DNA from 4 places in the Pseudoalteromonas sp. SG43-8 genome. Region 3 is predicted to be linked to each of the others. Evidence: predicted binding sites of a transcription regulator. Region 3 holds the regulator's gene; each other region holds the start of a gene.
The links. The regulator sigma-54, encoded in region 3, starts transcription at its own class of promoters, with help from an activator protein. The targets are predictions, from matches to a motif close to GTTGGCACGNNNNTNGNNT.
Positions count from the first base shown of each region.

Region 1: the regulator sigma-54 is predicted to act here: its motif matches at 3,547-3,565, upstream of H5122_RS08700 (hemerythrin domain-containing protein).
Region 2: the regulator sigma-54 is predicted to act here: its motif matches at 2,218-2,236, upstream of H5122_RS19810 (flagellar basal body rod protein FlgF).
Region 4: the regulator sigma-54 is predicted to act here: its motif matches at 3,222-3,240, upstream of H5122_RS08910 (amidase family protein).

Region 1 covers NZ_JACJEX010000003.1:247,429-254,845, reverse strand. The annotation lists gene H5122_RS08710 (TonB-dependent siderophore receptor) at 1-2,156, opposite strand, end outside; gene H5122_RS08705 (hypothetical protein) at 2,575-2,988, shown strand; gene H5122_RS08700 (hemerythrin domain-containing protein) at 3,082-3,507, opposite strand; gene H5122_RS08695 (hypothetical protein) at 3,840-4,094, shown strand; gene H5122_RS08690 (hypothetical protein) at 4,154-4,408, shown strand; gene H5122_RS08685 (DUF6500 family protein) at 4,438-4,656, shown strand; gene H5122_RS08680 (GGDEF domain-containing protein) at 4,693-6,612, opposite strand; gene H5122_RS08675 (RluA family pseudouridine synthase) at 6,790-7,417, opposite strand, start outside.
Region 2 covers NZ_JACJEX010000025.1:3,555-10,971, reverse strand. The annotation lists gene H5122_RS19820 (flagellar hook assembly protein FlgD) at 7-687, shown strand; gene flgE (flagellar hook protein FlgE) at 748-2,115, shown strand; gene H5122_RS19810 (flagellar basal body rod protein FlgF) at 2,273-3,016, shown strand; gene flgG (flagellar basal-body rod protein FlgG) at 3,038-3,826, shown strand; gene flgH (flagellar basal body L-ring protein FlgH) at 3,843-4,526, shown strand; gene H5122_RS19795 (flagellar basal body P-ring protein FlgI) at 4,538-5,632, shown strand; gene flgJ (flagellar assembly peptidoglycan hydrolase FlgJ) at 5,799-6,815, shown strand; gene flgK (flagellar hook-associated protein FlgK) at 6,817-7,417, shown strand, end outside.
Region 3 covers NZ_JACJEX010000002.1:202,688-210,104, reverse strand. The annotation lists gene lptB (LPS export ABC transporter ATP-binding protein) at 1-645, shown strand, start outside; gene H5122_RS06145 (RNA polymerase factor sigma-54) at 715-2,214, shown strand; gene hpf (ribosome hibernation promoting factor) at 2,241-2,528, shown strand; gene ptsN (PTS IIA-like nitrogen regulatory protein PtsN) at 2,533-2,985, shown strand; gene rapZ (RNase adapter RapZ) at 3,004-3,849, shown strand; gene H5122_RS06125 (HPr family phosphocarrier protein) at 3,892-4,164, shown strand; gene mgtE (magnesium transporter) at 4,296-5,654, shown strand; gene H5122_RS06115 (protein disulfide oxidoreductase) at 5,857-6,264, shown strand; gene H5122_RS06110 (YgiQ family radical SAM protein) at 6,424-7,417, opposite strand, start outside.
Region 4 covers NZ_JACJEX010000003.1:298,460-305,876, reverse strand. The annotation lists gene H5122_RS08920 (sulfite exporter TauE/SafE family protein) at 1-198, opposite strand, end outside; gene H5122_RS08915 (gamma-glutamyltransferase family protein) at 186-1,787, opposite strand; gene H5122_RS08910 (amidase family protein) at 1,784-2,986, opposite strand; gene H5122_RS08905 (putative 4-hydroxy-4-methyl-2-oxoglutarate aldolase) at 3,393-3,875, opposite strand; gene H5122_RS08900 (TetR/AcrR family transcriptional regulator) at 3,879-4,532, opposite strand; gene yddG (aromatic amino acid DMT transporter YddG) at 4,714-5,634, shown strand; gene H5122_RS08890 (ankyrin repeat domain-containing protein) at 5,691-6,206, opposite strand; gene H5122_RS08885 (catalase) at 6,306-7,417, opposite strand, start outside.

The DNA of each region.
Region 1 (7,417 bases), on a different contig from region 3:
GCCAAAAAGTCTAATGGGTAACTCTTTGTATATAGACCTGAAAAACCCGTTTGCCATTTCGAATTAATTGAATAATTTCCGTTAAAGCTGAAAGATTGCTCAGGGATGCCCTGTACACGTGTGTTTGAAGATGCAAACGCGGTAAAGCTAGGTGCGCCAACACTGGTACCTGCAATAATATCTGGACGTGAGTTGTCAAATGCATCTGCTACTTGCGCTGAGTCTTGGCTACTTGCAGAGTTATCGTAGCGAGCATCAATATAGCTGTAGCCAGCACTTAGCCAATAAGGGTAAGCATCATAAAATACTTGGCTTTCAAAGCCGGTAGTACGAATGCCGGTATTACTACCATCACGATTACGTAAACTACGACGTTGGCTAAACACTGCACCATCGGCGTACCAATCACTGTCGGTTGGTGCGTATTTTAAACCGAATTCAACTAAGGTATTTTCGGTTGAAAAGTTTTGCACGCTAATCGTGTTATCACCACCAAGAGACGTACCGCCGGCCATACTATTTGATGTGGCTTCGTTGTAACTTGCTGCACCATAAGTGGTGTAATCACCATTTAATCGGTAATTAAAGCTTACTTGCCCCGAATGTAGCTTATCGTTAATGCTATCGCTCGCTGCAATTTCACCCTCTGGTGCTATTGGGTCGTGCGCGTCTACGTCATAAAAATCTATGCGGTAGCCAACACTTGTATGAAACTTATCTGTCCAATCTGAATCTTGTTGAATAGCAAAACCCGTTTGCCATGAGCGCGAATCGGTAGTGTCTGATAAGTTAAAGTCGCCGCTGCCATCGTTATTAATATCGTACTGACCACCAGGGGATACAAATACACCTGGACTAATTTCAATTAAACGCGCTTGTTGTGCATCAGTTAAAGGAATGCGGCGATTTGAAATTGGGCCAGTTAAATCAATAGGTAAGTCGGCTTCTGTTGTAAATTGGCTGTAGCCTAGCACGCGGTTGTAACGCACATCAAAAGCAAAAATTGTTTGCTGCTCGTTGCTCCATTGGTAGGTCAATTCGGTACGGTTTTGCGCGGTATCGGCACCATCTATAATTTCAACAAAGCTATTTTGTGCAATTTCTTCGCGTTGTAAGTGCTGAAAATACGTAATGTTTTTTATAGATGCATTGTTTGAAAGTTCACGCTTATAAATACTGTGTAGTAAATAAGTAGTGGCTTCGTTTTGATTGTCAGGGTCGGTAAGTACTGTACTACGGTCTATTTTTACTTGCCCAGTAGGTGAAACAATAGAACCTGCTGCGGGTACTGTACTGCCATTGGCTTGCACGCCTTGGCCGGTAATATAAAGGCCATCATCAATTAAGGCTTGAGTAGGGCGGTTAATACCTGCGTTATCGGTAAATTCAACTTGGTATAACTCAAAGTTAATATCCCAGCTGCTCTTGTCATCAGGTAACACCCTAAGTGCTGCAAATAAGCTGTCGCTTTTCGTGCCCGAAAAGTCGTAGTAACTGCCGTTATCAATGTGTTCAGCGCTTACTCTAAAACCTACTTTGTCTTTTACTATAGGTGCACTGTAATCAACTAAAACACTGTACTGATCCCATCGTCCTGCAGATACCGTTGCTTTGCCTTTACTGTCGTCAGTTGATGCTTTTTTAGAATGTAAGTTTACAAAACCACCGTTGCGTTGGCTTGAGCCAAATAATACCGGTGGCGCGCCTTTTACTACATCTATTTGTTCTATAGAGTTGAACGATAACGGCACACCAAAGCCATTATTACCTGCTTGGCGGCGTGTACCATCTTGGAAAAGCTCACCTAGTTGCCCACGAATAGTAGGTAAGCTTGGTGCCCCAAAACCACTGGCTGAATAGGTATTAGGGCTTACTGCAAGTACATCTTGTAAAGTCGTAATATTGAGTTGTTCTATTAACTCGCTTGAAATTGGTGTTACTGAACGGGCTATATCTCGTAGAGCTAAGTTGTCGCCAAAAGGGCCGTCTACAGTGGCATTTTTAACCGAAAGATCTTGAGATTTAATAACTTGGCCTGCCACCTCAATACGCTCAATTGCGCCTTTTTTTGCTGTTTTTGATTCTTCGGCTGCAAAAGCATTAAGTGGTGTATTTAATATGGTGGCTAGGGAAAGTGCTAAATATGCGTGTTTCAAACGTTTTCTCTCTACGGTTAAAATGTTGTTGGCGATAAAGACCGAAAGGATTAAAAATAACTTTCAGTAAAATTTTGATTCTTTTTGTCTTTTAGAACATGACAAAACAGATGCATTATAAAGATGGTAATTAAGTAGTATTTTTTTGTTAGTTGATAAGATATTAATACAGCGATTGTACTAGAGTGAATGTAAATATATGCTTTTAATAGAATTTTTAATTATAGACTACTTTCAACCTGCTAACATTTTAAAAGAGTTAACTTTTATGCAGCATTTTTTTAATTACTTAAATAAGCTTCACTTTTAGTACTGCATGGCTTAACTAATGAATTTAATTAAAAATTTTTGAAATAAAAAATAACTTATACGGTCTAGGTTACTTCTACGTTTATTAATATTCATTTAAGGAAATTTTATGACAGGTTCAATGAATTCTGATGTGCAAAACCGTTTGCAGTGGTCACTTTTATCTTTGCGTTTAGGCGTGTTTATTGTAATGGTTATGTGGACATTCGATAAGTTTGTTAATCCTGGGCATAGCGCACGTATTTTTGAACATTTTTACGGTATTAGTGGCTCTACAGATATAGTGGCTTACATTATTGGTGCGGTGCAGTTAGTGCTTGTTTTAGCATTTTTAGCAGGTATTAAAAAGCGTATAACGTACGGTATCATTTTTGTAATGCATGGCTTATCTACGCTTTCTTCTTACAACCAGTACATAGATGGCTTTAATAACTTATTATTCTTTACTGCATGGCCAATGTGGGCTGCGTGTTTTGCACTTTACTTATTACGCGACCAAGACGTGAAATTTACTGTGAAGTAATCAAGTACATGCAAAAAAATTGGTTATAAGCCATAAGGCTTATAACCAATAAGTACACAGGGAGTGTGTGGAAGTCGGTTTGCGTGTTTACAACTAATGCATAGCGTCGTTGTATTGCTCAGCAAGGCTCTCTTTTTGCCCTTCGGTAAGTGCTTTACCCGCTAATTGAAACACTTCGTGTTCTTCTTCACTTAAATGATGATGTACCAAATGGTGTAGCTTTTTAGCTGCAACTAACCATGCAGACGAGCTCATTTCGGTATCTTCAAGTTGTTCAATTAATTCATCAATTTCGTGATGTTCAGCTACGCTGTGGCGCGCTTTTTCATGAGTTAAGTCATCAAACATAAGTGGGTTATAAAAGTAACGTTCTTCAAATTTTGCGTGTTGTTCTAGTTCTGTTTTTAGCTCATCCATTAGCTTGTGGCGCTGCTCTGTGTCGCCGTGTGTTTGAATAAGCGCATCTACTAATTTTCGTTGTTTATCATGGTCGTGACGTAGTGCTTCAAAAATATTCATAACTAGTCCTTTTACAATTTATTTGCTTATATCATTAACTAGCAAACTAAATGCCAAATATTAAGTTATTGTATTTTAATAAATTTAATTTAATTTTTTTATTCTTTGGCTGCGACCACTGTAAATTTTACAGTGATATGAATGCAATAATTTCAGGCTTTTGCGTAGTTCAATTATAAAAGTAAGTATAAATTCCTACAGAACCTTACAAATATTTACTGGTTGTTTATTTTATAGCAGTGATAAAGTGTCAGTGTTATTTGGGTACAACCTATATATTACTCTCACACATAAATGCAGGTAGCACGTTAACTTAATAGGAAAGTTTAAGGATGAACATAAAAAGCCCCGTCGCCGCATTATTACTGTGCGCTTTGCTGAGTGCATGTAGTACAGCCCCGCGTTCTGACCCTAACTTATGCATTGAAAAGGCTGAAATGGTTGATCGAAATGGCGCTCAAACAAGCTCACAGTTTTACAATCAATGCATTAGCGCACAAATTAAAAAGGATGAAAAAAATGACACTTTTTTTGATGCCATCGGTACGTTCTTTTTTGAATTTTTTGTAATGGTGGTAGAAAAGTAAATAGGCTAACTTGCAACTGTAATTTAAAGTAAATAAGTTGCTTAAAAATAGGATTAGTTATGAAGCAATTATTGATAGCAATTCCACTTTTTTTATTACTAAGCGCTTGTGCGGCGCAGCCTTACGCAGGCTCGGCAAAATGTATGGAACAAGCAGATATTGCATACGAAACCGATACACTTAAAAATGAGACATTAGATAATGAATGCAAAGCTGCAAAAGTAAATACGCCTAATAAAGAGCTTGAGAATCATGGCTTGGTTGATAGAAGCCTTTTACAGCTAATCGTTAGCTTTTTAAATGGCGTATTTTAATAGTAAAAATATAATTAAATAAGGTATGTATGAGGGAAGAACTAAGAGCAAAAATAATTACTGTGTGCGATAAAAAAATAGCAGCTAAAGGCGAAAATGTAGGGCTTTCTTTTTATGCATTTTTTGCCAATAAAAACGACGACCCAGAGCTACTTATGGAGGCCGCTACTTGGTGGATACACACTCATAAATTAGATCACTTTGTAAAAGCACATAAAATTAAACAGATGGTTTTAGATGGACTTTAGTCAATTAACTGAGCAAGTACTTTTAGCTGTATTTATCTAATCAACAACGACTTGATTTCTTCCGTTTTCTTTTGCTTTATAAAGTAATTTATCTGCATGCTTAATAAGAACATCTAGTGTGCTTTTTAAAGGGCTACTTACAGAGGCTCCCACACTAAAAGTGATTTTTGTATTACTAGGAAGGTCTTTTATATTACTACAATGCTCGGTAAACCTAGTGGCGAGCTGGTCAAATATATCTCGAATAGCTAGTTCGTCAACCGAATTTAGTGCAAACAACCATTCTTCGCCGCCGTAGCGGCCAAACTGATGATCACCACTTAGTGTTTCTTTTGCAGCCTTTGCAAAGGAAATAAGAACTAAATCTCCAACATCGTGACCAAATTGGTCGTTAACTTTTTTAAAGTAGTCTAAGTCAACAATTGCTATCGTCATTTTACCTTCATCAAGCTTTGCTTCTGCGGCGCGCATTATTCCTCTGCGATTAGGGCTATTTGTTAGATAATCTGTTAATGAAATATCGTGATATTTTTGACGTTGTCGAGCTTGCCGATAAAATAAAAATAATGAAGCAATCACTAAAATAAACGCTATAGCAGCGCTAAGTCGCCAAATTATTTTTTGTTGGTACTCTTCTTTAGCTTGTAGTTCACTAATGTCTTTTGCGTACTCTAGTTGCTGTATTTTTTCTTCTTTTTCTTTTACTTCAAACTGTACCTGTAGTGTTTTTATATTACTTTCACTGGTAGCTTCGTAGTGTTTTTTTGTATAAAGGAGCTTTTGTTCAATTGCTTCAAAAGCCTCGTTAGTATAGTTGAGGCGTCGCTTTAGCTCATAGCGTTTACTTAAAAAATCGGCTTTATAAATACTGCGGCTGAACTTATCTAATTTTAAAAATACCTCATCGTTTGCTTCATTTGCTTGATCAAGTAAATCTAGTTTTATATATATGTCAGCTAACAAAATGAGCGATGCGAGCTGCATGTCGTGAACACCTGCAGAACGAGCAAGCTCAATGTTTTCTTTAGTTAAAGTTAAAGCTTTATCGTAATTTTCTTGTAAGTACTCAATGCTAGCAATTGAGTATTGGGCAAAGGTTAAGCCTTTTTGCATATTAGCTTTTTTAAAATAGAGCAATGCTTTGTCTAGGTATATTAAGGCATCTTTAGGTTTTTTTATCTCGAGCAATATATTGCCTAAACTCCAATATGCTTTTGCAGTAAAAAGCCCATCTTGTGTTTGCTCATATGCTGCAACCGCTTTTTTTGCATAATATATGGCTTTGTCTTTTTCGTTTAGATAATTATATGCATCGGCTATTTTTCTAAAAAAGTATCCCTGAGATGCTGAGTCGTCATCTTTTAATGCTAATTCTAGCCCTTCTAGTGCAACATTTAGGGTCTTTTTCAATGCATCTGTATCGGTGTAATAGTAAGCAAGTGCTCGTAAAATAATAATTTTTTCTTTAGATAAATGCTGTTGCAAGCTCTCTTCTAATTTTGTGGCTAGCATGTGTGCTGGAGCTGGGTTTGCATCCCTCGCTAGAGACTTGAGTTGTGATTCGAGAAATAATAAATATACACTTTTTTGGTTTGGTAACTCTTTGTTCTTTAAGTAATAGGATAAGTGAGTGTTTAACGCTGCGTATTTTTCTTGTCTAAAAAGTAACTCCGCATACAAAGCGGCCGCTTCTAAATGAAGTTTTTCCCAATTTTGATCTTTGCTTATTTTAAACGCTTGAGTGAGTTTGTCTTCATTTTGAAGATAGTCTAATTCATTTAGTTTTATGTTATTGATGAGAGTTTGAGTCGTGTCAAAGTCTAGCGCATGTGAAGTTGCATTTAATGAATCGCCGTTAGCAGAGGCAAGTTTACTAAAAAGTAAAAATAAAAGGAGAACAATATACTTTGCCCATAAAGTATTACCTAAAATCTTTATTTGTGTATTGTTAGCCATGTTAATCCTTTGCTGATTTATTTTTATTATTGAAATACTTATTCACAGTGCTTAATAAACTTGGGTTTGAACAGTTTTTTATACTCATCATTGAAGAAAAAGACCACAAACAATATCAATTAAATTTAATAAAAACCAACACATTGAATAATATAGCTGTTATAGCAAAGTGTTTTATTAAAAATCAGCGGCTACTTCAAACTCTAATCGTTTAAGCGTAATAGGGTGAGTAAATGCTAAGTATTCTGCATGTAAATGTAATCTATCGGCCTTTTGCCCGTAATGTGTGTCGCCTATAATTGGCATGTTTAAACCTAAGCTGTGCGCACAATGCACTCTTAATTGATGAGTTCGCCCTGTTTTAGGGTATAACTGTAATCGGGTAATATTGTTGTTACGCTCTAAAACCTGCCAGGTAGTAAGTGATGGCTTACCGTGTGTGTAACACACCATTTGGCGCGGTTTATCATCAAAGTCGAGCACTAAGGGCAAATCAATTACTCCGCTATCCTCAGCTACGTTACCATTAACTAATGCTACATAACGTTTATCTATGGTGCGTTCAATAAACTGCTTTTGCAGTGCTTTGTGCACGCGTTTATTAAGCGCAATCATCAATAACCCAGAAGTCGACATATCTAATCTGTGTACAATTAGTGGGCCTGATGCCTCTGGAAACTGCGTTTTTATGCGCATATAAACTGAGTCATCAATATTAACGCCAGGCACTGATAAAAACTCAGCGGGCTTATTTACCACAAGTAAGTCGTCATCTTTATAAACAATACTTAAATCTTTACCCTGA
Region 2 (7,417 bases), on a different contig from region 3:
TAGGTTATGAGTAACGATATTAGTACATCTTCATCCTATTTAGACTCTATACGCTGGCAAGAGCAACAAGTTGCTACCAGTGATAATGAGAGTGATGCGTTAACACAAGAAGACTTTTTCTCTTTGTTAACTCAGCAATTATCGTATCAGGATCCCAGTAACCCTGCGGATAACGATCAAATGATTGCGCAAATGACTAGCTTTACGATGGCGCAAGGGATTACAGATTTAAATACTAACTTTGAATCTTTAGCCTCTTCAATGACATCTAATTCAGCACTGCAAGCATCTACACTTGTAGGCAAACAAGCTTTACTAGAATCAAACACCCTGGATTTAAATGAAACAGGTGATGCCAGAGGCTCTGCAGTGGCAGAAGAAGCCGTTGATAACTTAAAAATTAAAGTTACTGATGCATCAGGTCAGCTAGTAAGAACTATTGATATGGGTTCTCAGCCAGCAGGTGCGGTACGTTTTGCGTGGGATGGCAAAAATGAAGCTGGTGAGCGTTTACCTGAAGGTGAATACTCAGTAACCGCCGAAGGAAGTACTGATGGTGAATTTTCAAGCTTACCCATTGCTACGTTCAAGAACATTGAAAGCGTTAATATTAATGGCTCAAGTGGCATTATTATTAACACTAAAGAAGGTGCGGTTAGGCTGACAGACGTCGCAGAAATCGCGTAATAAATTTTAATTATACTTCGCCTGTCAGCAGGCTAAATATTAACAGGTTAGAGGTGAATTATGAGCTTCAATATTGCATTAACTGGCTTAGCTGCCGCACAAAAAGATTTAGACGTAACTGCAAATAACATTGCAAACGTTAATACTACAGGTTTTAAAGAGTCACGCGCTGAGTTTGCCGATGTTTACGCATCGTCAGTATTTAGCTCTGGTAAGACTAAAAATGGTGACGGTGTGCAAACAACCATGGTTGCGCAGCAGTTTCATCAAGGCTCACTACAATTTACAAATAACTCACTTGATTTAGCAATCACTGGTGAAGGTTATTTTGCGATGACAGACGATTTATCTTCGCAAGATTTAACATATACACGTGCAGGTGCATTTAAGCTTAACCAAGATAACTTTATGGTTGACGCAAAAGGTAACTTTTTACAAGCATTCCCTGTTGATTCATCTACAGGTGATACAACGTCGGTAAGTTTGAGCACAACAAACCCAATTCAAATCCCTGATTCGTCTGGTTCACCTCGCGCAACAGAAAATGTATTTTTGTCGTTTAACTTAGATGCAACAGCAGATGCTCCGGGTATTGCTTTTGACCCAACATCTAGTGGTACTTATAACTCATCTACGTCAACAACGGTATATGATTCACTAGGTGAACCACATATTTTACAATACTTTTTTGCTAAAGAAGATGATGCCGCAGCAGGTGGTACAGATAACAGTTGGGAAGTATACGCAACACTCGATGGCAAAGTAGTTGATGCCACAACTGGTGGAGAACAAACCGCGCCTTATACACCACTTACCACCCTTGGTTTTAACTCAAGTGGTTTACCATCAACAACAGGTGGTGTAGCAAATACAAATACAACTACTTTTGATGAAATACTACTACCAGCGGGTTCTGGTACTGGTTTATCAACATTACTAGACAATGGTGCAACTTTCCCAGGTACTGGTATTGAGCTTAACTGGCGCGATGAAAATAACACAGCTGGACGCATTCCAACTCAGTATTCAAGTGGTTTTGAAGTAAAAGCACTCGATCAAGATGGCTCAACAGTAGGCCGTTTAGCCGGAATTGATATAGGAACAGACGGTAAAATTGTCGCTTCTTACAGTAATGGTGACTCAACATTCCTAGGCCAAGTGGCTATGGTACGTTTTCCTAACTCACAAGGGTTATCACAAGTGGGTGATACAAGCTGGAAGCAAAGTATTGATTCAGGTGAACCTGTAGCGGGTGAAGCCGGTTCGGGTACGTTTGGTGGAATTAACTCATCAGCGCTTGAGCAATCAAATACTAACCTTACAAACGAGCTTGTAGACTTAATTACTGCACAGCGTAATTACCAAGCAAACTCACGTGCGCTTGAAGTTAACTCAACTATTCAGCAAAGTATTTTGCAGATTCGATAAGCTAAACCCCATTAAATATATTAGGCTGCATTTTTGCAGCCTTTTTTATAAGTCCTCTTTGTAAGCCCTTCTGAATACCTCTCAATGTTGTGTCAAATTTAATCTGGCACCTATTTTGCATTTATAAGTTCAGAGATTTTTTATGTGAGTCGATACTATGGACAAAATGGTCTACATTGCGGCCTCTGGCGCTAAGCAAAGCCTACAAGGGCTTGCGCTTAAAGCCAATAATTTGGCGAATGCAAATACAACAGGATTTAAAGCTGACTTTGCCCAGGCGCGTTCTATGCAAGCGTTTGGCGAAGGTTTGCCTACACGTGTATTTTCAATGCAAGAGCGTCCGGGTTCAAACATGGTATCGGGTGGCATTGTTCAAACCGGGCGAGACTTAGATATCGCAATGAGCGATAACGCATGGCTTGCTGTGCAAGATGCCTCCGGTAATGAAGCTTACACAAAAGTGGGTACGTTAAACGTTACAGCTCAAGGCATGCTCGTAACCAGCCATGGTCGTCAAGTTATTGGCGAAGGGGGACCTGTTATTTTACCCGTCCCAGTCGAAAAAATAGGGTTTAGCCAAGATGGCGCTATTCAAGTTCGACCACAAGGCGCTCCCGCTAACTTTTTAGAAGAAATCGACACGCTTAGAGTGGTAGAAGCAAATAGCTCACAGCTCGAAAAAGGTAACGACGGTTTATTTAGACCAAAAGCAAATGTAACAGTAGATACCTCTGCCAATGTAAAAGTTTTAAGTGGTTCGCTTGAAATGTCGAATGTGAATCCGGTTCACGAAATGGTCGACATGATAAGCCACCAGCGCCAATTTGAATTACAAGTGAAATTAATGAAAACAGCTGAAGAAATTGACGAGCGTCAAGATCAGTTATTACGCATAGTTTAACTTTAAAGTGAGGACACGATTATGAATCCAGCATTGTGGATCAGTAAAACGGGGCTAGACGCTCAACAAACCGATATATCGGTTATCTCAAATAATTTAGCGAATGCGAGTACCGTAGGTTACAAAAAAAGCCGCGCTATATTTGAAGATTTACTTTATCAAAATATTAATCAACCGGGTGGTCGTTCATCGCAAGATACCGAAATGCCGTCGGGCTTAATGTTAGGTGCGGGTGCTAAAGTTGTAGCTAACCAAAAAGAGTTTACGCAAGGCAACATGTTGACCACCGAAAACTCACTAGATTGGATGATTTCTGGCGAAGGTTTTTTTGAAGTACTGCAACCAGATGGCAATATTGCTTACTCGCGCAATGGTCAGTTTACTACTGATGGCGATGGCCGAATTGTTACATCGGGCGCAGGTTATGTGATTCAGCCAGAAATGAATGTACCAGATGACGCGCAATCAATTACGGTTTCGCAAGACGGCGAAGTATCTGTACGTGTTGCAGGCCAAGCCGATAACGTTGTCATTGGTCAGCTGACTATTAGTGACTTTATTAATCCATCGGGTCTTGAGCCAATTGGTCAAAACCTTTATACCGAAACGGCTGTAAGTGGTGCGCCTGTACAAGGTAATCCTGGTGTTGAAGGGTTAGGTAGTATTATTCAAGGCTCACTCGAAACATCTAACGTAAATGTGACTGAAGAGCTGGTAAATCTAATAGAAACTCAGCGTATTTACGAAATGAACTCAAAAGTAATTTCGGCCGTTGACGAAATGATGAGTTATATCAATCAACAGCTTTAATAGAATAGGGGGAATTATGCGTAATATTATTTTATTTGCAGCGGGCACATTATTTTTAAGTGGCTGTATGTCTACGCAAAATAGTGAGGTAGTGCAGGACGACCCTTACTACGCACCTATGTACCCCGAGCCTATTTTAGAGCCGCTGGTAGCCACAGGTTCATTGTTTAATACTCATACATCAAACGACTTATATTCTGATAAAAAAGCGCTACGTACTGGCGATATAATTACGGTTAAATTGCAAGAGTCTACTCAAGCAACAAAAGCCGCTAAAACAGAAACAGACAAAGAAACTGACGCAAGCTTAGACCCAGTGATTGGCTTAGGTGGTCTACCTGTAAATATAGGTGGCGATAGTATTCAGTTTGGTATTGGTAGTGATTCGTCGTTTACGGGCGATTCAAAATCAAACCAGTCAAACAGCTTAGTAGGCGATATTTCGGTAAATGTTATGCGTGTTTTACCTAACGGTAATTTAGTTATACGCGGCGAAAAATGGCTAACGCTTAATACCGGCGAAGAGTTTATTCGTTTAGAAGGGCTAGTACGCCCTCAAGACGTAAGCGCCGATAATACGGTTGAATCAAACCGCATTGCTAATGCACGTATTCAATACTCAGGTAAAGGGCAAACGCAAGAGGCGCAAAGTCCTGGTTGGCTTACACGTTTCTTTAGCAGTTCGCTGTTTCCATTTTAGAGGGTAACAACATGAATAGCCTTAAAGCTTTATGCTTAGTTGTGTTATTAGGTTGGCAGTTTACTGCCAGTGCTGAGCGCATAAAAGATGTGTCTATGGTTGAAGGCGTACGCTCTAACCAATTAGTCGGTTATGGCTTAGTGGTTGGTTTACCGGGCACTGGCGAGCAAAACTCATACACACAACAAAGTTTTAGAGGCATGTTGAACAGCTTTGGTATTACGCTACCTTCAACTCAAAGTCCTAAAATTAAAAATGTTGCTGCTGTTGCTGTACATGCAGAATTACCTGCATTTAGAAAACCCGGGCAAACAATAGATATTACGGTTTCTTCTATTGGTAGTGCAGGCAGTTTACGTGGAGGTACTTTACTACAAACTTTTTTAAAGGGTGTAGACGGTAACGTGTATGCAATTGCACAAGGTAGTTTAATTGTTGGTGGCTTAGGTGCACAAGGTCTTGATGGTAGTAAGGTTGTAATTAACACCCCTACAGTTGGTCGTATACCAAATGGCGCAACAGTTGAGCGCACAGTAGAAAGCCCATTTATGCAAGGCGATTACATTACTTTTAATTTAAACCGCCCAGACTTTACAACGGCAAAACGCCTAGAAAAAACAATTAATGACTTAGTTGGCCCAAATAGCGCACAAGCAATTGATTCTGTTTCTATTCGTGTTATAGCACCGCGCGATGCATCCCAGCGTGTATCGTACTTATCAACACTCGAAAACTTAGAATTTAAACCAGCTGACATGGCAGCTAAAATTATAGTTAACTCGCGCACCGGTACAATTGTCATTGGCAAAAACGTTAAGCTTCAGCCTGCGGCTATAACTCATGGTGGCTTAACAGTAACAATTGCAGAACAACAAAACGTGTCACAACCAAATCCGCTAGCAAACGGTGATACAGTTGTCACGCAGCAAAGTATTATTGATGTAAACCAAGACGACTCGCGCGCCTTTGTATTTAACCCTGGTGTAAGCCTTGACGATTTAGTTCGCGCAATTAACGAAGTAGGCGCAGCGCCTGGTGACTTAATGGCTATTTTAGAAGCACTAAAAGAAGCTGGCGCAATTAACGGACAGTTGGTTGTTATATAAATAACCCAGGCCAATAAATAACGTATTACTTAAGCCCTATATTTTTGAAATTAGGGCTTTTTATTTACAGCAACTTAAGTTTATTATTTTTATCTTCCTTGTTTTATCTGTAGTGGCTCAATTTTTGCATTTTTAACTGCATTATTCATTTTGTGTCAAAAAGCCGATGGAAACTAATCATCTCGATAAACAAAACTTTTTTGATTTAGGCAACTTAGATTCACTTCGTAAAGAAGCCTTAACGAGTGGCGATGCATCAACTGATGCCTCTAAAGCTGCGCTCAAAAAAGCGGCCGCACAATTTGAAGCTATTTTTACGCAAATGTTGCTCAAAGGAATGCGCAAAGCTAACGAAGCATTTGAAGACAAAGACAGCCCATTTAATTCAAGTGGCGTAAAGTTTTTTGAAGAAATGCACGATCAGCAACTTTCAACAGAGCTTTCATCAAATGGCTCGTTAGGCCTTGCCGATTTAATAGTTCAGCAGTTATCGCCTGAGTCTAAAAACTTTATGCCAGGCTCGGTGCTTAGAACAACCAACGATATTTTTAGCGATACGCAAGTCGGTTCTGATCTTCCTCATGATCAAAAAAATAAGCAACCCGATCTTATCGTTAAGAGTACTAAAGCCGATATTGCTGAGCCTAAAGTTGATACTACAGAGACTAAAGCTGATAGCCCAACATTTAAAAATGCAGAAGAGTTTGTAAGTTCAGTGTGGGAACACGCTAAAACTGCAGCGCAAAAAATTGGTTTAAATCCTGCGGTAATGGTTGCACAAGCGGCACTTGAAACCGGTTGGGGTAAGCACATTATTAATAAAAATGACGGTGGCAGCTCAAATAACTTATTTAATATTAAGTCAGATAAAAGCTGGGAAGGCGATAAAGCAAGCAAAATAACGCTTGAGTTTGAGCAAGGCACACCCGTTAAAAAACAAGCCAGCTTTAGAGCCTACGATTCAATTAAAGACAGCGTGAACGACTTCGTTGATTTTTTAACGCAAAACCCACGCTACAAAGAAGCATTACAAAATACAGCTAAACCAAACGACTTTTTAGATTCATTACAAAAAGCAGGTTATGCAACCGATCCAAATTATGCCAACAAAATAAAACAAGTGCTCAATAGCAGTCAGCTAAAAGACATTGCGGCAAACGTGATCCGCCAAGGAGTAGAGTAACATGTCGTTTAATTTATTAAACATTGCCAGTTCTGGGGTTAGAGCAAGCTCGGAGCTACTGCAAACGACAAGTAAAAATATCGCCAATGTAAATACCGAAGGCTATGTGCGTGAGCGTACAGAGTTTACTACTATGGTTGACAACCAAGTAGGGCGAGGCGAAACATACCGATTACTAAACGAGTTTGCTCAGTCACAGCTAAATCGTGACACCTCTAATAAATCGTTTTTCGATCAGTTTATTACTGAGGCTAATCGAGTTGATACTATTTTTTCTGAAGAGTCGAACAACCTTTCGACTGGTATTAACTCTTTATTTAATAATGTGCAAGAAGCGCTAAATCAGCCCTCATCTACTGTTGCCCGCTCATTAGTAATGACAGATGCGCAAAGCTTAATTGATCAAATGGATAGGCTTTCGGGCATCGTGCTTGATCAAAAAAGTATAGTAAACGAGCAGCTCGAAATATTTTCAGATGAAGCAAACTCACTCATTCAAAGCATTAGTACGCTAAATCAAAATATTGCAGCCGTTAATGGCACTAATAACGCCGCAGATGCCAGCTCTACCTATAACGAACGCGATAAAGCAATACGCGACT
Region 3 (7,417 bases):
GCTGGCAGTATAGTTGGCTTACTTGGCCCTAACGGTGCTGGTAAAACAACGACTTTTTATATGATTGTAGGGCTTGTTCCTAGCGACAAAGGTAAAATATCTATTGATGATAACGATATTACTCTTTTACCTATGCATAGTCGTGCTAGATTAGGCATAGGCTACTTACCGCAAGAGTCATCAATTTTTAGAAAGCTGACTGTTTATCAAAACTTAATGGCCATTTTAGAAACGCGCAAAGAACTAAATAAACAAGCCAGAGAAGACACGCTCAATAACTTATTAGATGAATTTAGCATACAACACATTCGTGATAGCCAAGGTATGGCATTATCGGGTGGAGAACGTCGTCGTGTAGAAATAGCACGAGCGCTGGCAGCAGATCCTAAATTTATATTACTGGATGAACCGTTTGCCGGTGTTGACCCTATTTCGGTATTAGATATAAAGAAAATAATAGAACATCTTAAAAATCGTGGGATTGGAGTATTAATTACCGACCATAACGTAAGAGAGACCCTTGATGTTTGCGAAAAAGCCTACATTGTTTCTCATGGGGAGCTGATTGCATCAGGTACTCCAGAACACGTATTAAATGATAAAACAGTACGCGATGTTTATTTAGGCGAGCAATTTAGGCTGTAACATTTACGCCATGTCTTTAAGCATCTGCTAGTATTAATTATAACAACATAAAAGGATTGTTAGAGATACATGAGGCAATCACTACAGCTGCGCATGGGCCAGCAACTTACAATGACTCCACAGCTGCAACAAGCTATTCGTTTGTTGCAACTCAGTACATTGGATCTCCAGCAAGAAATACAAGAAGCTCTCGACAGTAATCCACTATTAGAGGTTGAAGAGGCAGACTATTCTGAAGACGCTGCTGGTAAAAACGAGCAAAAAGCTGATACCGATGACATAACTGTTAGCGCATCTGCTGATGATGCTCCGAGCGAATATGAACAAGATACTGGTGAAGCACTTGCAAAAGACACGCTAAGTGACGACATGGCTATGGATGTTAGTTGGGATGAGTACATGAGTGCCGCTCCTGCAGCCTCATCAGGTCCAATGCCTGAAGACGAATCAATATACCAAGGCGCCTCTACTGAAACGCTCCATGAGTATTTAATGTGGCAATTACAACTAACGCCATTTAGCCCTACCGATGAAGCCATCGCTATTGCGATTGTAGAGGCCGTCGATGATTCAGGTATTTTAACATTAAGCTGCGAAGAGATTTTAGAAAGCTTTAATCAAGAAAACGAAGATGATAACGAAGTCGAACTTGATGAAATTGAAGCGGTATTAAAACGCATCCAACTGTTTGATCCTGTGGGTATTGCTGCACGTAGTTTACAAGAGTGTTTGTGTATTCAGCTTAATCAATTTGATAAAGAAACACCTTACATTAATGAAACGAAAATGATTTTAACCGAGCATATTGATCTATTAGCAGCTCGCGACTATCGTACATTAATGAAAAAAACTAAGCTTAAAGAAGAAGAGCTTAAAGAAGTGATGACACTAATACATACTCTCAACCCAAAACCTGCAGATACTATTGTAAGGGAAGAATCTGAGTATGTTATTCCTGATGTGTCAGTTAAAAAAATTAAAGGCCGCTGGGTTGTCGAATTAAACCCAGATAGCATGCCTAAAATTCGTGTTAATAGCCAATACGCGGCAATGTCTCGCACTGTAAAATCAAGTGGCGACAGCCAGTTTATTCGCTCACATTTACAAGAAGCTAAATGGTTTATTAAAAGCTTAGAAAGTAGAAACGACACGCTATTAAAAGTTACTAATTGTATTGTTAAGCAACAACAAGGCTTTTTTGAACATGGCCCTGAAGCCATGAAACCAATGGTTTTAAATGATGTCGCTGAAATGGTAGAAATGCACGAATCGACAATTTCGCGCGTGACTACTCAAAAGTACATGCATACACCCCGTGGTATATTTGAGCTTAAATATTTTTTCTCAAGCCATGTAAGTACTGAAAACGGTGGTGAATGTTCATCTACAGCAATACGTGCGCTTATCCGAAAATTAATCGCAGCAGAAAACTCAGCAAAACCATTGAGTGATAGCAAAATAGCGGATATATTGGCTGAGCAAGGAATTAAAGTAGCGAGACGTACAATCGCAAAATACCGCGAATCTCTTGCTATTCCACCGTCAAATCAGCGTAAAAGCCTGATTTAAGACGCTAAACTAAGAGGGTAATGCTTATGCAACTAAACTTAACTGGTCGTCACGTAGAATTAACCGATTCACTAAGAGACTATATTAATACTAAATTTGCGAAGCTTGAAAGACACTCTGATCATATTAATAATGTTCATGTCATTCTCGATGTAGAAAAGTTAAATCAAAAAGCAGAAGCCACAATACACGTAAGCGGTGCTGAGCTATTTGCCTCTACAGAACATCAAGATATGTATGCCGCTATTGACTCGTTGATCGACAAGCTCGATCGCCAAGTAATCAAACACAAAGAGAAGCTTGCTCGACACTAATATGATGAAATTAAGTTCACTTATATGCCAGGACTGCAGCAAAGCTGCGGTCCTTTTTAATAGCAAAAAAAGAATTTTAGAGTTCATTAGCGAACTTGCTCACGACAAACTTCCGTATTTACCGCAACAAGATATTCTTAATGCTTTAATGAGCAGAGAGAAATTAGGTAGTACAGGTATAGGGCGTGGCATTGCTATTCCTCATGGAAGAATGAGCGGTGCAGAAGAGCCTTTGGCTTTAGTGCTCGTTAGCGAAACTCCAATAAACTTTGATGCAATCGATAATCGCCCTGTTGATATTTTTGTCGCACTCATCGTACCAGATGGCGATAACCAGCAGCACTTAAAGACTCTAGCAACCATTGCTGATAAACTAAACAACAAAGATTTTTGTAAACAGTTACGCAGTGCAAAATCTGATACTGAGCTTTACCAAGTTATTGTCGATCAATCATAGTTTTATAAAGGGTGTTAAATGGAGTTAATTATCATAAGCGGCCGTTCTGGTTCTGGAAAGTCGGTTGCTTTGCGCGTTGTAGAAGATTTAGGTTATTATTGCGTTGATAATATTCCAGTAAACCTACTACCTTCATTAGTTCGCAGTGTGTCTGATAGCTACGATAAAATTGCTGTTAGCATAGATGTGCGCAACATCCCTAAAGAACAAGATGAATTTAACGATATTCTTGAATACTTACCAGGCTTTGCAAACCCTACGTTATTTTATTTAGATAGCGACGATCAGACATTGATCAAACGCTTTTCTGAAACACGCAGATTACACCCACTATCAATAGACTCGTTGCCGCTTGATTTAGCCATCAAAAAAGAAAAAGAATTACTTGATGTATTAACCACTCGCGCCGACTTTATGATAGATACGACTGATTTAAGTGTTCATCAACTCGCTGAATCTATTCGTGAAAAGATTTTAGGTAAAAAAGATAAGCAACTGATTGTCACATTTGAATCATTTGGTTTTAAACACGGTATACCAAAAGAAGCAGACTACGTATTTGATGCACGCTTTTTACCAAATCCACACTGGGAACCAGAGTTAAAGCCTTTAAATGGGTTAGATCAACCGGTTAAAGACTATTTAGCTAATCACAGCATAGTGCAAAAATTCACATGGCAAATTCAAACATTTGTACAAACGTGGTTACCGCATTTAGAACGAAATAACCGCAGTTATTTAACCATTGCTATTGGGTGTACAGGCGGGCAACATCGTTCTGTGTATTTAGCGCAAACTATCGGTGAAAGTTTTGCAATGACACATCCCAATGTAAAAATTCGCCATCGCGAACAAGAAAAATAATATAGCTGAATAATCACCTGTTCAGCTTAGGTAGAGTAAGTTATGCATTGTGAAGATACCTTTTTAATAAAAAACAAATTAGGCTTGCACGCCAGAGCAGCTACTGTGCTTGCGCAATTAGCAGTACAATTTGATGCGACAATCACATTATTCCAAGATGACAAAGAAGCAGCAGGCGATAGCGTACTTGCACTAATGTTACTTGAAAGTAGCCAAGGAAAAGAAGTTAAAGTTGTTTGTAAAGGCCCTGATTCTGAGCAAGCTTTACACGCTGTTGGAGAATTAATAGCACAACGCTTTAATGAACAAGAATAACCTGTTTTATAAAAACAATATTCGCATTACTAATGCTTCAATTAAAACAGGTATATAAAATAAATAGGTTAGTAACGCCAGTTAACTCACCTCCCCCCATAAAGTAATATAACAATTTATAAAGGACGCCAATGCCTGAAGCTTTTGAACAAGATTACCCACTACAGCAACTAAAACAGGTGACGAAGTCACTCAATAGTGGTCAATTTGTTCAAGTTAGGCGCATGCTCGCAAAAACGGCTCCTTGTGATACCGCATTATTATTAGAATCATCACCGCATAAAATTCGCCGACTGCTTTGGCAATTGGTCGATCCTGATGTGCAGGGTGATGTTCTTGAAGAGTTATCTGAAGATGTTCGTTTAGGCATTATTGCCCAAATGGAACCTAAGCACATTGCCGCCGCAACTGAAGACATGGGCCACGATGACTTAGGTGAAGTATTACGTAGCCTGCCAGATACCGTCTATAAAGACGTTGTTAGCGCGATGGACATTCAAGACCGTGAACGTGCCACGCAAGCACTGTCATATCAAGAGCGTTCAGCAGGTGCGCTAATGAACACCGATACGGTGACCATTCGCCCTGATGTAACACTCGATGTTGTACTTCGTTATATTAGACTGCGTGGTGAGTTACCAGAGGGTACAGATGATTTATATGTTGTTGATAAACATAACTGCTTTATAGGCGCTTTATCGCTAAGTACATTATTAACTAATCCGCCAGAAAAAATTGTCCGCGATTTAATGGATGAAGATTGTGAGTCTATCCCAATCTCAATGGATGAAAGTGAAGTAGCGCAATTATTTGAGCGCCATAATTGGATATCGGCCCCTGTGGTGGACGATAACGACCAACTCCTCGGTCGTGTTACTATCGATGACATCGTTGATGTAATCCGAGAAGATGCCGAGCATAGCCTATTAAGCCTAGCCGGTCTTGATGATGAAGAGGATACATTCGCGCCTGTACTAAAAAGCTCTAAAAAACGCTCAGTTTGGCTAGGAGTTAATTTACTAACCGCACTTGCAGCTGCTTTTGTAGCTAGCTTTTTTGAAGGCACTTTAGATGTGCTCCCTATTTTGGCTGTGCTTAACGGTATTGTCCCTTCTATGGGTGGTGTTGCTGGTAGCCAATCATTAACGCTTGTTATCCGTGGTATTGCAGTAGGTCATATAAACCAAACAAACCAACGTTTCTTGATGATGAAAGAACTGGCCATTGGCGCGCTAAACGGTATTTTGTGGTCACTATTAATTGCGGGTGTTATTGCGCTATGGCAGTGGGACTTTATGCTTGGTGGCGTACTCGCCTTCGCTATGTTTATGAACTTAGTGGTGGCAGGTGTTGCTGGTGCAAGTATTCCAATAATTCTTAAAAGAATGAATATAGACCCTGCTCTTGCAGGGAGTGTGGTGCTAACCACAGTGACTGATATTGTTGGTATATTCGCCTTTTTAGGTACTGCTACATGGTTGCTGATATAAATTAAACGCTTTAAATGTAAAAAACTACAGCAAAAATACTTAGGGTAAATCAGTAGCTATGGCAACGGATACCAAACATAAAAATGACATACCTAAAAAAACGCTAAAACAAAAAAGCGTATCCATATTAAAAAGTGTACTGGTATATAGCTCTATATTTTTCGTCATATATACCGCCGTCAATTGGTGGCGGCAACCTGTCATGCCAGCAAATCCTCAACTACAATTAATCGACTATGAAGGGCAAAACATTAATTTAGCAGCAATGAGCCAAGATAAACCCACGCTTGTGTATTTTTGGGGAACTTGGTGTCCTATTTGTAGTATTACCTCCCCTGCCATAAACGAACTCGCAAACGAGAATAAATACCCCGTCGTGAGCATCGCGATAAAATCAGGCTCTGATCAAGAACTGCATGATTATTTAAATGAGCAAGGCTACAGCTTCAGTACTGTTAACGATCAACAGGGGGAGATATTTTCCGATTGGCAGGGACAAGTCACGCCATCTTATATAATCTTAAAAGATAATAAAATGACGCAAGGACTCACCGGCATTCAGCCGTTATGGTCACTTAAATTGCGTTTGTGGTTATCATCAATGCTTTAAAAAAAGCTAAACTTAGCACAGGATATCTAAAGAGAGGGGCTCTAAAACCTCACTCTTTATCACCTACAATAATATAGATAATAAAGAGCAAGGCTTACTTAATTTGCGTATGAAAAAGCGCGTACCGCAATTAGCCTTATCTATTAGCAAATAAAATTACTAACGTGTACTTTGACGATTACCGCCTACTTTTGGCTTAGTGTTTGCCTTTTTAAATTGGCTAAAACCAGTATGTCGCGTTAGTGCCGGACGCCCACTTTTTTTACCACCTTTACCTGCTTTTTCATCGCGCCCTTCTTCTGGCACTAAACAGTTAGGCCCTTTACCAATTAAATTAGCTTTACCCATTTTACGTAGAGCTTCACGTATCATTGGCCAACCAGCTGCATCGTGGTAGCGTAAAATAGCTTTATGTAATCTACGTTGGCGTGCGCCTTTAGGTACTGGAACAACTTCTGAGTTGTTTTTTATATTACGTAAAGAGTTCATCTCTGTATGGTAAATAGTCGTCGCATTAGCCATAGGTGATGGGTAAAAATTTTGTACCTGATCAAGCTTAAAGTCGTTTGATTTAAGCCATAAAGCCATGTTTACCATGTCTTCATCTTTTGTACCTGGGTGAGCAGAAATAAAGTAAGGAATTAAATACTGCTTTTTACCGGCTTCTTTAGAGTACTTATCAAATAGTTCTTTAAATTGATCGTACGCTCCCATACCTGGTTTCATCATTTTTGATAATGGACCATCCTCTGTATGCTCTGGCGCTATTTTTAAGTAACCGCCTACATGATGCGTTACTAATTCTTTAACGTAACGCGGGTCGCGTACAGCTAAATCGTAACGTACACCTGAAGCAATCAATACCTTTTTAATACCCTTAACTTCACGTGCTTTTTTATATAAATCTATTGTTGGCGTATGATCTGTATCCATGTGTTTACAAATATCTGGATACACACATGATAAGCGTCTACAGGTACTCTCGGCCTTTTTGCTCGTACAGCGCAGCTTATACATATTCGCCGTTGGGCCACCTAAATCAGAAATAACACCAGTAAAGCCGGGAACTTTATCTCTAATTTGTTCAATTTCTTCAATAATAGATTCTTGCGAACGACTTTGAATAATGCGCCCTTCATGCTCTGTAATTGAG
Region 4 (7,417 bases), on a different contig from region 3:
TATGGTTGCAAGTGATGTGGCGGTGGCTATCATCATTGCCGATTCTGGGCTTACGCCAAAACCTTGCAGTAAAAAATACAGCACAGGGACGATAACAATACCGCCGCCTACACCAAAAAGTCCTGCTAAAATACCGGCAAAAATACCGGTTGCTATTAAGGCTACTATAATTGGCCATTGATTTATTATTTCTGACATTGTGTTCCTGCTGTAGTTACTGTTGCACGTCCATCTGAACGAGGATCTGTTGCAGCTTCAAGGCTTGTAGGTGTATCTAAAATCGCCCCAGCGTGCCCCATCATTTCGTTATTATTATCAACGCTTACCCAATCGTGGTCACGTTGATTTAATTCATGTTCTATATGAAAAACTAACCCTTTTTCAATTTTTAAATTTGTACTCGTATCGCCCCATGTGCGTCCAAGTAACCAACGAGGGTCGCTAATTGCTTGTTTAATAGATTTATTTCGCCATGCGTAGCCTGCAAAAACAGCGGCTTGAGTTTGTGGCTGCCCTTCACCGCCCATTGTTCCGTAAGCAAGTCGACGACCATCGCTAAACTTTGCCAGTGCTGGGTTAAGTGTATGAGCGGGCTTTTTATTAGGAGCAAGGGCATTATTATTGTTACTCGCAGCAATATCTTGATTGTTTAAACTAAAGCTTAAACCACGGTTATTCCACACAAAGCCGCCTTCACTCATTAATATTCCGCTGCCAAATTCCCAGTAAATACTTTGAATAAAGCTGACTAATTGCCCGTTTTTATCTCTGGCTGCCATCCACACAGTATCGCCAGGCTCTGCGTTAAATGGCCATTTTTTGGCTTTACTCATATCAATATTGTTAGCAAGTTCGCTTAAGCGATCATCGGTTAGTGCGTTTTTATAATCATCCCCCAACACATCAGGGTCAGCCCAAAGGGTAGGGCGATGGGTAAAGCTTTGCTTAGTTGCCTCAACAATTAAGTGCGTCCAGTCGGCATCGGTTTTAGCTAAATGCTTTAACTTATTTACGGCACCAATTATTTGTAGTGAATGCACGCCCTGTGTTGGCGCGGGTAAGTTGTAGCAATCAATACCACTGAGGTTTGCATTTAGCGCAGTAACTACCTCGGCTTTAGTATTTGCAATGTCACCTGCGGTAATTGAGCTGCCTGCTTTTGCTAAGTCGGCGGCAAATGAGTTGGCAAGTGCGCCTTCATAAAATGCGTTTAAACCATGTTTTGCTAGGTATTCAAACATTGCTGCAAGTTTAGGGTTTTTAAAATGTTGACCTGCTTGTAAGGGCTTGCCATTGGGTATGTAGAGGTTTTTAAACGCGTCATTGGTATTGTTAGCAGTGGCTAGCTTTTCGCAGCCTGCTTGCAAGCTTTTTGTAACGGTAAAACCCTCGCGCGCAAGCTCAATAGCGGGTGCTAAAATTTGTGACAGTGGTAGTGCTGCGTGCTCATCTAGTTCAAGCGCCTTTTGCCAGCCGCGTATTGTGCCCGCTTGAGTAAGTGCGCTTAATCCGCCGCGCTCTGGTATTTGCGTGAGCGAGTTATATGCCGTTGTATTAGTTGCTGCGCGGCCGCAGGCGTCAATAGCTGTGGGCGTTTTTTGGTTTGGGTTATCGATAAGCCAAAAGCTGTCGCCACCAATTGAGTTCATATGTGGGTATACAACGCTAATAGCAGCGGCAGCCGCTACCATAGCCTCGGTAGCTGTACCGCCTTGTTTTAGTATATTTATACCCGCCTCAGTGGCCGAAAAATGAGACGCGGTAAATGCAATGTTGTGTGTGGTCATGCCGGTGTGTCCTGTTTAAAGTGTGCAGCTAGGTGCTTAACGCAAGCAAGTAGGCTTTTATCGTTACCGTGGCTCATCATTAATGAAAAACCATACGGATGATCATTTGCTAAATCAGCTAGCGGTAAATGCACTTGCGCTGAGCCACTAAGCCCTGCAATTGCCGAAAGCGTAATAATTTGCATGCGTAAGGCGCTTGTGTCGGCGCCTAATTTAGGTGCGGTTGTGGGGGTGGTTGGCAAAAATAAACAGCTGTTTGTATTTAGGTTTTTAGCTATTAGTGTTTGCCATTGGGTTTGCACTTTTAGTGCTTCTTGTTCTTCTTGATCAGTTAGGGCAAGCGCCATATCAAAACGTGCCGCAATTGCTGGAGCAAACTGGGGAAGTTGCCCCGGCAATTGAAGCCAATCTTTATGCGTTTTTGCGATTGCTCGCCCTTGCAGTACTCTAAAACTATCAGCAAGTTCATTTAATAAGTTGCTGTTAGGTAGTTCAAATTCTTTATGGTGCTTAAAATTAGGCTTGGTTTTTTCAAGCAATTGTTTAAGTGGGGCTTGTAAAGCAGGGTCAACGAGTTCAAATAGTGCTTCGCAAATAACCAGCGTATTTACTTTATTAATTGCTTGATGTGGTAATAATATATCGCCAACGCTGCTTAATAGCTCGGCGCTTTGGGTAAGCCAACCTATGGTATCAAAAGGGGGAGCCAACGGTATTAGGCCGTCTTTTTCAATCACGTTATGGCTTGGCCTTATGCCATATAAACCACAATAGCTGGCGGGTATTCTAATTGAGCCGCCGGTGTCGGTGCCTAAGCCAATATCAGCTAAGTTTGCAGCAACTGCAGCAGCAGACCCCATACTCGAACCACCGCAAGCATGTCCTTTTAATTTAGGATTTTGCGCAGCGCCATAATGTATATTATTACCCTCTAAGCTATAAGCCAGTTCGTCAGTATGGGTAAAGCCTATAAAGTTACAACCAGCGGTCATGAGCTTATTAACCGAGCTTGCCGTATTTTGAGCCGGTTTAGCTGTTTTAAACCAGTTTGGGTTGCCTGCGCTGTTACGCTCGCCCTTTACTGCAAATACATCTTTTACAGCTAAGCGATTGTTTGCAAGCACTCCAGAGTGGTTTGTTTGCCACAGGGTAGGACCGTGATTGCAAAATATACCTTTGTTGTTTTTTTTATCACTCATTTGCAGCTCATTATTATAAAACTGACCAAGTACTTACTTATTAAGTTAAGAGTGATTAAAAAGCGGGCTGGTTATTATTATGAATACCAATTTTATTAAAAACATGATCATTTTATCGGATTAAATAGCGCACTCACTGCGTCATTTTCTTCGCGTTATAATAGATCACTAATTTAATGCAATTGCTAAAGCTGTGCTTTTTAATCGGTAGTTTTGATTTTATAGTGCTTAGACTAAGCAAGAGGAATGCCATAAATTAAAATCCTGTCCAACTGGTCAGGTTTTATTGGGTTGTATGAGATTTGTAAATGTGGGCTGTAGAAATAGTGAGATTAAAATGAGCTAAAACAAACCAATTTGGTGCGCAGATGCACCAAGTTGGTCTTTATTTATATAGTTTTGAGTGCTAAATAAGGGGCGTTTTACTGATGATTAAACCGTTAATATCGGCGTAAACCCAATCGTTAGGTTCTATGGTGGTGCTAAGCATGGTAACAGCTTGGTTTTTATCACCAAAGCCGCGCTTTAAGGTACTACGCGGTGTAGAGCCTAGCGCCATTACAGGTAAGTTCATCGTGGCGAGTATTTCTATATCTCGGCAACAGCCATTTATTATTACGCCTTCCCAGCCATTACTTAAGGCACGCTCAGCCATAATATCGCCTATAAACGCAAAGCGTTTGCTCGCAAACCCGTTTATAACCAATACTTTACCTTCACCATTTTCATGCAATATATCGGCGGCAAAAGAGTTATCTTCTGGGCAGGTAACGGTAACTACTTTGCCATAAAACGTGGTTTTTTTACCAAAGTGGTAAAGGCCGCTGTCTGCTACTTGCACGTTATCGCGATGATCGTCAAATAAATCGGGTGTAGTAAAGGGTGTCATGGGTTAAGTCTCACTTTGCTCAGGTATTTTAAGACCAATACCTTTTAAAATTATGTGGGCAATTGATTGCGTAATTTGTGCCACATCGGTTTCGTCGTACTCTAATTTGTTCATTACGAGTAAAACCTCAGCCTGAAAGTCGGCGTAATATTGCGTGGTAGACCAAATAGTAAAGAGCAAATGGTAGGGGTCAACCTTATCCATTTTATCTGCGTCCATCCATGCTTGAAGTACATCAACCTTTTGTTTAACCCAAGGGCGGGTATTGGTTCTAAAGTAGTTTTGTAAATAAGGGGCACCGCGCAGTATTTCACTAGCAAATAAGCGAGATTGCATTGGCTGATTTACGGCCAGTATTACTTTGCTTTTAATATAGTTATAAAGCACGGTAGCTGGATCGTCGTTAATTGTGACGTTATCGAGCCCTAAGTTCCAATTAGCTATTATGCGGTCAATTACAGACTCGTACAGACCATCCTTACTTTTAAAGTAATACAAAATATTAGCTTTTGGCACCTGCGCTTCTTTAGCAACCATGCTCATACTTGCTCCGTCGTAACCTAATTGCGAAAACAATTGCTCGGCGGCATCTAAAATTAGTTTTTGGTTTTTCTCGCGTGTGACTTCTTTTTTATTTGGCTTTATTTGTGTGGTCATTATAAAGTTTGCGTGTTTAACGTATTGATTGATTGTAGCTTTACTGACCAAAAGGTCAATTACTAAAAAGTGTGAATGTTAAAAACAGGCGAGAGGTTTAAGCTATTAACTTTAATTGTTTAATTAAATAATTACTGTTAGTTTAGTTTCAAATTTACGAGTAGTACTTTTGGATTGGCAAATGGATTTTATAAGCAAAAATAAATATACACTATATGGAGTCGCTGCAATATTACTGTGGAGTTGCTTAGTTGCATTACTACGGGATATTTCTGAGTTGTTTAGCCCCATTGGTGGTGCGGCGGCTATGTATTCTGTCAGTGCGGTATTTTTAATTTTGGTTATGGGAGTGCCCAAGTTTAGTGGGTTTTCAAAACGTTACTTGGTAATAGGTACTTTGTTATTTGTAGCGTACGAAATTTGCTTGGCGCTTTCTATTGGTATGGCAAATAGTCGTCATCAGGCAATGGAAATGGCGGTTATTAATTATTTATGGCCCACACTGACTATACTGCTCTCTATTATTATTGGCCGTAAAAAAGTAAGTTACTGGGTTTACCCAAGCATGATTATTGCTTTTTTAGGCGTTGCTTGGTGTATTACGGGCGATCAAGAAATGTCACTCGATACGCTTGTGACTAACTTTTCTGATAATCCTGCTACTTATTTAATGGCATTAGCTGCAGCGTTTATATGGGCTATTTATTGCGTAGTAACGCAAAAGCTGAGTAATGGTAAAAATGCCATTACGTTATTTTTTACTGTTACGGCAATGAGTTTGTGGGCGCAATATGGTTTTAGTAATGAAGCGCCATTAACGTTTTCGCTCAGCTCAAGCATAACATTGCTATTAGCTGGTGTAGTCGTGGGGAGCGGTTATGCACTGTGGAATCAAGCTATTATTGGCGGTAACTTAATGCTTTTGGGAACGCTTTCGTACTTTACACCGGTGTTTTCTACTATTATTTCGGCGTTGTATTTATCTATTACGCTGAGTGCTTCGTTTTGGCAGGGGGTTGTGCTGGTAACAGTGGGCTCGCTAATTTGTTACTTTGTAACGCGAGAAAAGCCTAAACAACCTCAAATAGCGTCTGCAACATAAGACTAATTTTATTAAATATAAGCCCTATTATTTTAGGGCTTTTTGTTGCGTGCAGATTATTTTGCATTATTTACCTGCGCTAGTAACTCTATAACTTTTTGTTGACCAAATGTTTGTGCAAATTGCTCTGCTGTTTGACCGGCTTTGTTTTGATGCGCGTTGTCGCAATCAAGTGATACGAGTGTTTTAGCGATACTAAATTCACCTCTAAAAATAGCGGCCATTAGCGCTGTGTTGCCACGGTTATCTTCTAGACAGGCATTAGCGCCTAAGTGTAAAAGTGTATTAACCGTGTTTTTATTACCATGGTAAGTAGCAATCATTAACGCGGTGTAGCCTTTATTGTTGTAGCTGTCGATAGGAATACCGGCATCTACAAACTGCTCTATTACAGCTGTGTCGTTTGTGCGTGCTGCGGCAAAGTAATAAGCAAATAAGCTATCGTATTGAGTTTTTGCAGAATGTTGGCTTTCAACTTGCGTACTGGGTGTTTGTGTATCTGATGTATTTTGAGCGTAAACGCTACTGGTAAAGCTCAGAAATAGAGCGACTATAATTAATAAATTACGCATAACAATTGTCTCTTATAAAAGAGGAAGGGGTTTATTCCTTCCTCATGGTTGTGGTTTAAATAGCTATTTAGTTGGGACTAATTGCTTTTAACTAGTTGCTTATAAGTTAGCGGCTAGTTGTTTAACCATTTTAAGGTCGCCGTTTACAGCTTTAGTTAAGCGTGTACCGTACTCGCTATCAGCTTTGTAAAAGTGACTAAGCATTTTGTGTTTAACACTGCTGTTTTGCACTTTGCCTAAATCGCCTGCTAGGTTATTAATTAGGTTTGTACGTTCTTGCTTGCTAAAACCACGGTATATAACACCTGCTTGCGCGAAGTTTTGCTGCTTTTTAATCGCGGCTTGTTGTACAAAGCCTTTTAGCTCTGTGTTACTTCTACGTGCAATTGGGTTTTCAGCTACGTTTTCTTGGCTTGGCTGATAGTTCACATTGCTTGTTGTGTTACCAATATTCATTGCGCCGTCTTGGTTGTAGTTAACCACTTCAACTTTTGCACGGTTAATTGGCAATTGCTGGTGGTTAGTACCTAGGCGGTACATTTGTGTATCAGCGTAAGAAAACATACGACCTTGTAATAGTCTGTCTTCTGATGGCTCAATACCTGGAATAATGTTTGCCGGTGCCATTGCTACTTGTTCCGTAGATTGGAAGAAGTTAGTTGGCATACGGTTTAAGGTCATTGTTCCTACTTTAGTTTCTTTAATGTCTAACCACATTTTTGTTGCATCTAACGGGTTGTAATCAAAGTCATCAAGCTGCGACGGATCAAGCGTTTTAATGTACAGATCCCACTTAGGGAAGTTGCCTTTGCCAATTTCGCTGTAAAGGTCGCGTGTTAAGTGTTGGAAGTCTTGGCTTTGCACTTTAGCTACTTCTTTTGCGTCAAGGTTATCAATACCTTGTTGGCTTACCCAATGAAACTTAACGTATTTAACATCGCCCGATTTGTTAATCATTTTGTATGCATGTACACCCCAACCGTCCATTTTACGAAGACTTGCTGGTGTACCGTAGTCGCTGTAAACCCACGTTAGCATTTGTGTAGAACCTGGTTCGTGCGAGAAAAAATCGAATACACGGTTAGGATCTTGAATGTTATCAACCGGTGATGGCTTTAACGAGTGAACCATGTCTGGAAATTTAATCGCATCGCGAATAAAGAACACCGGTAAGTTGTTACCTACTAAATCCCAGTTACCTTGGTCTGTGT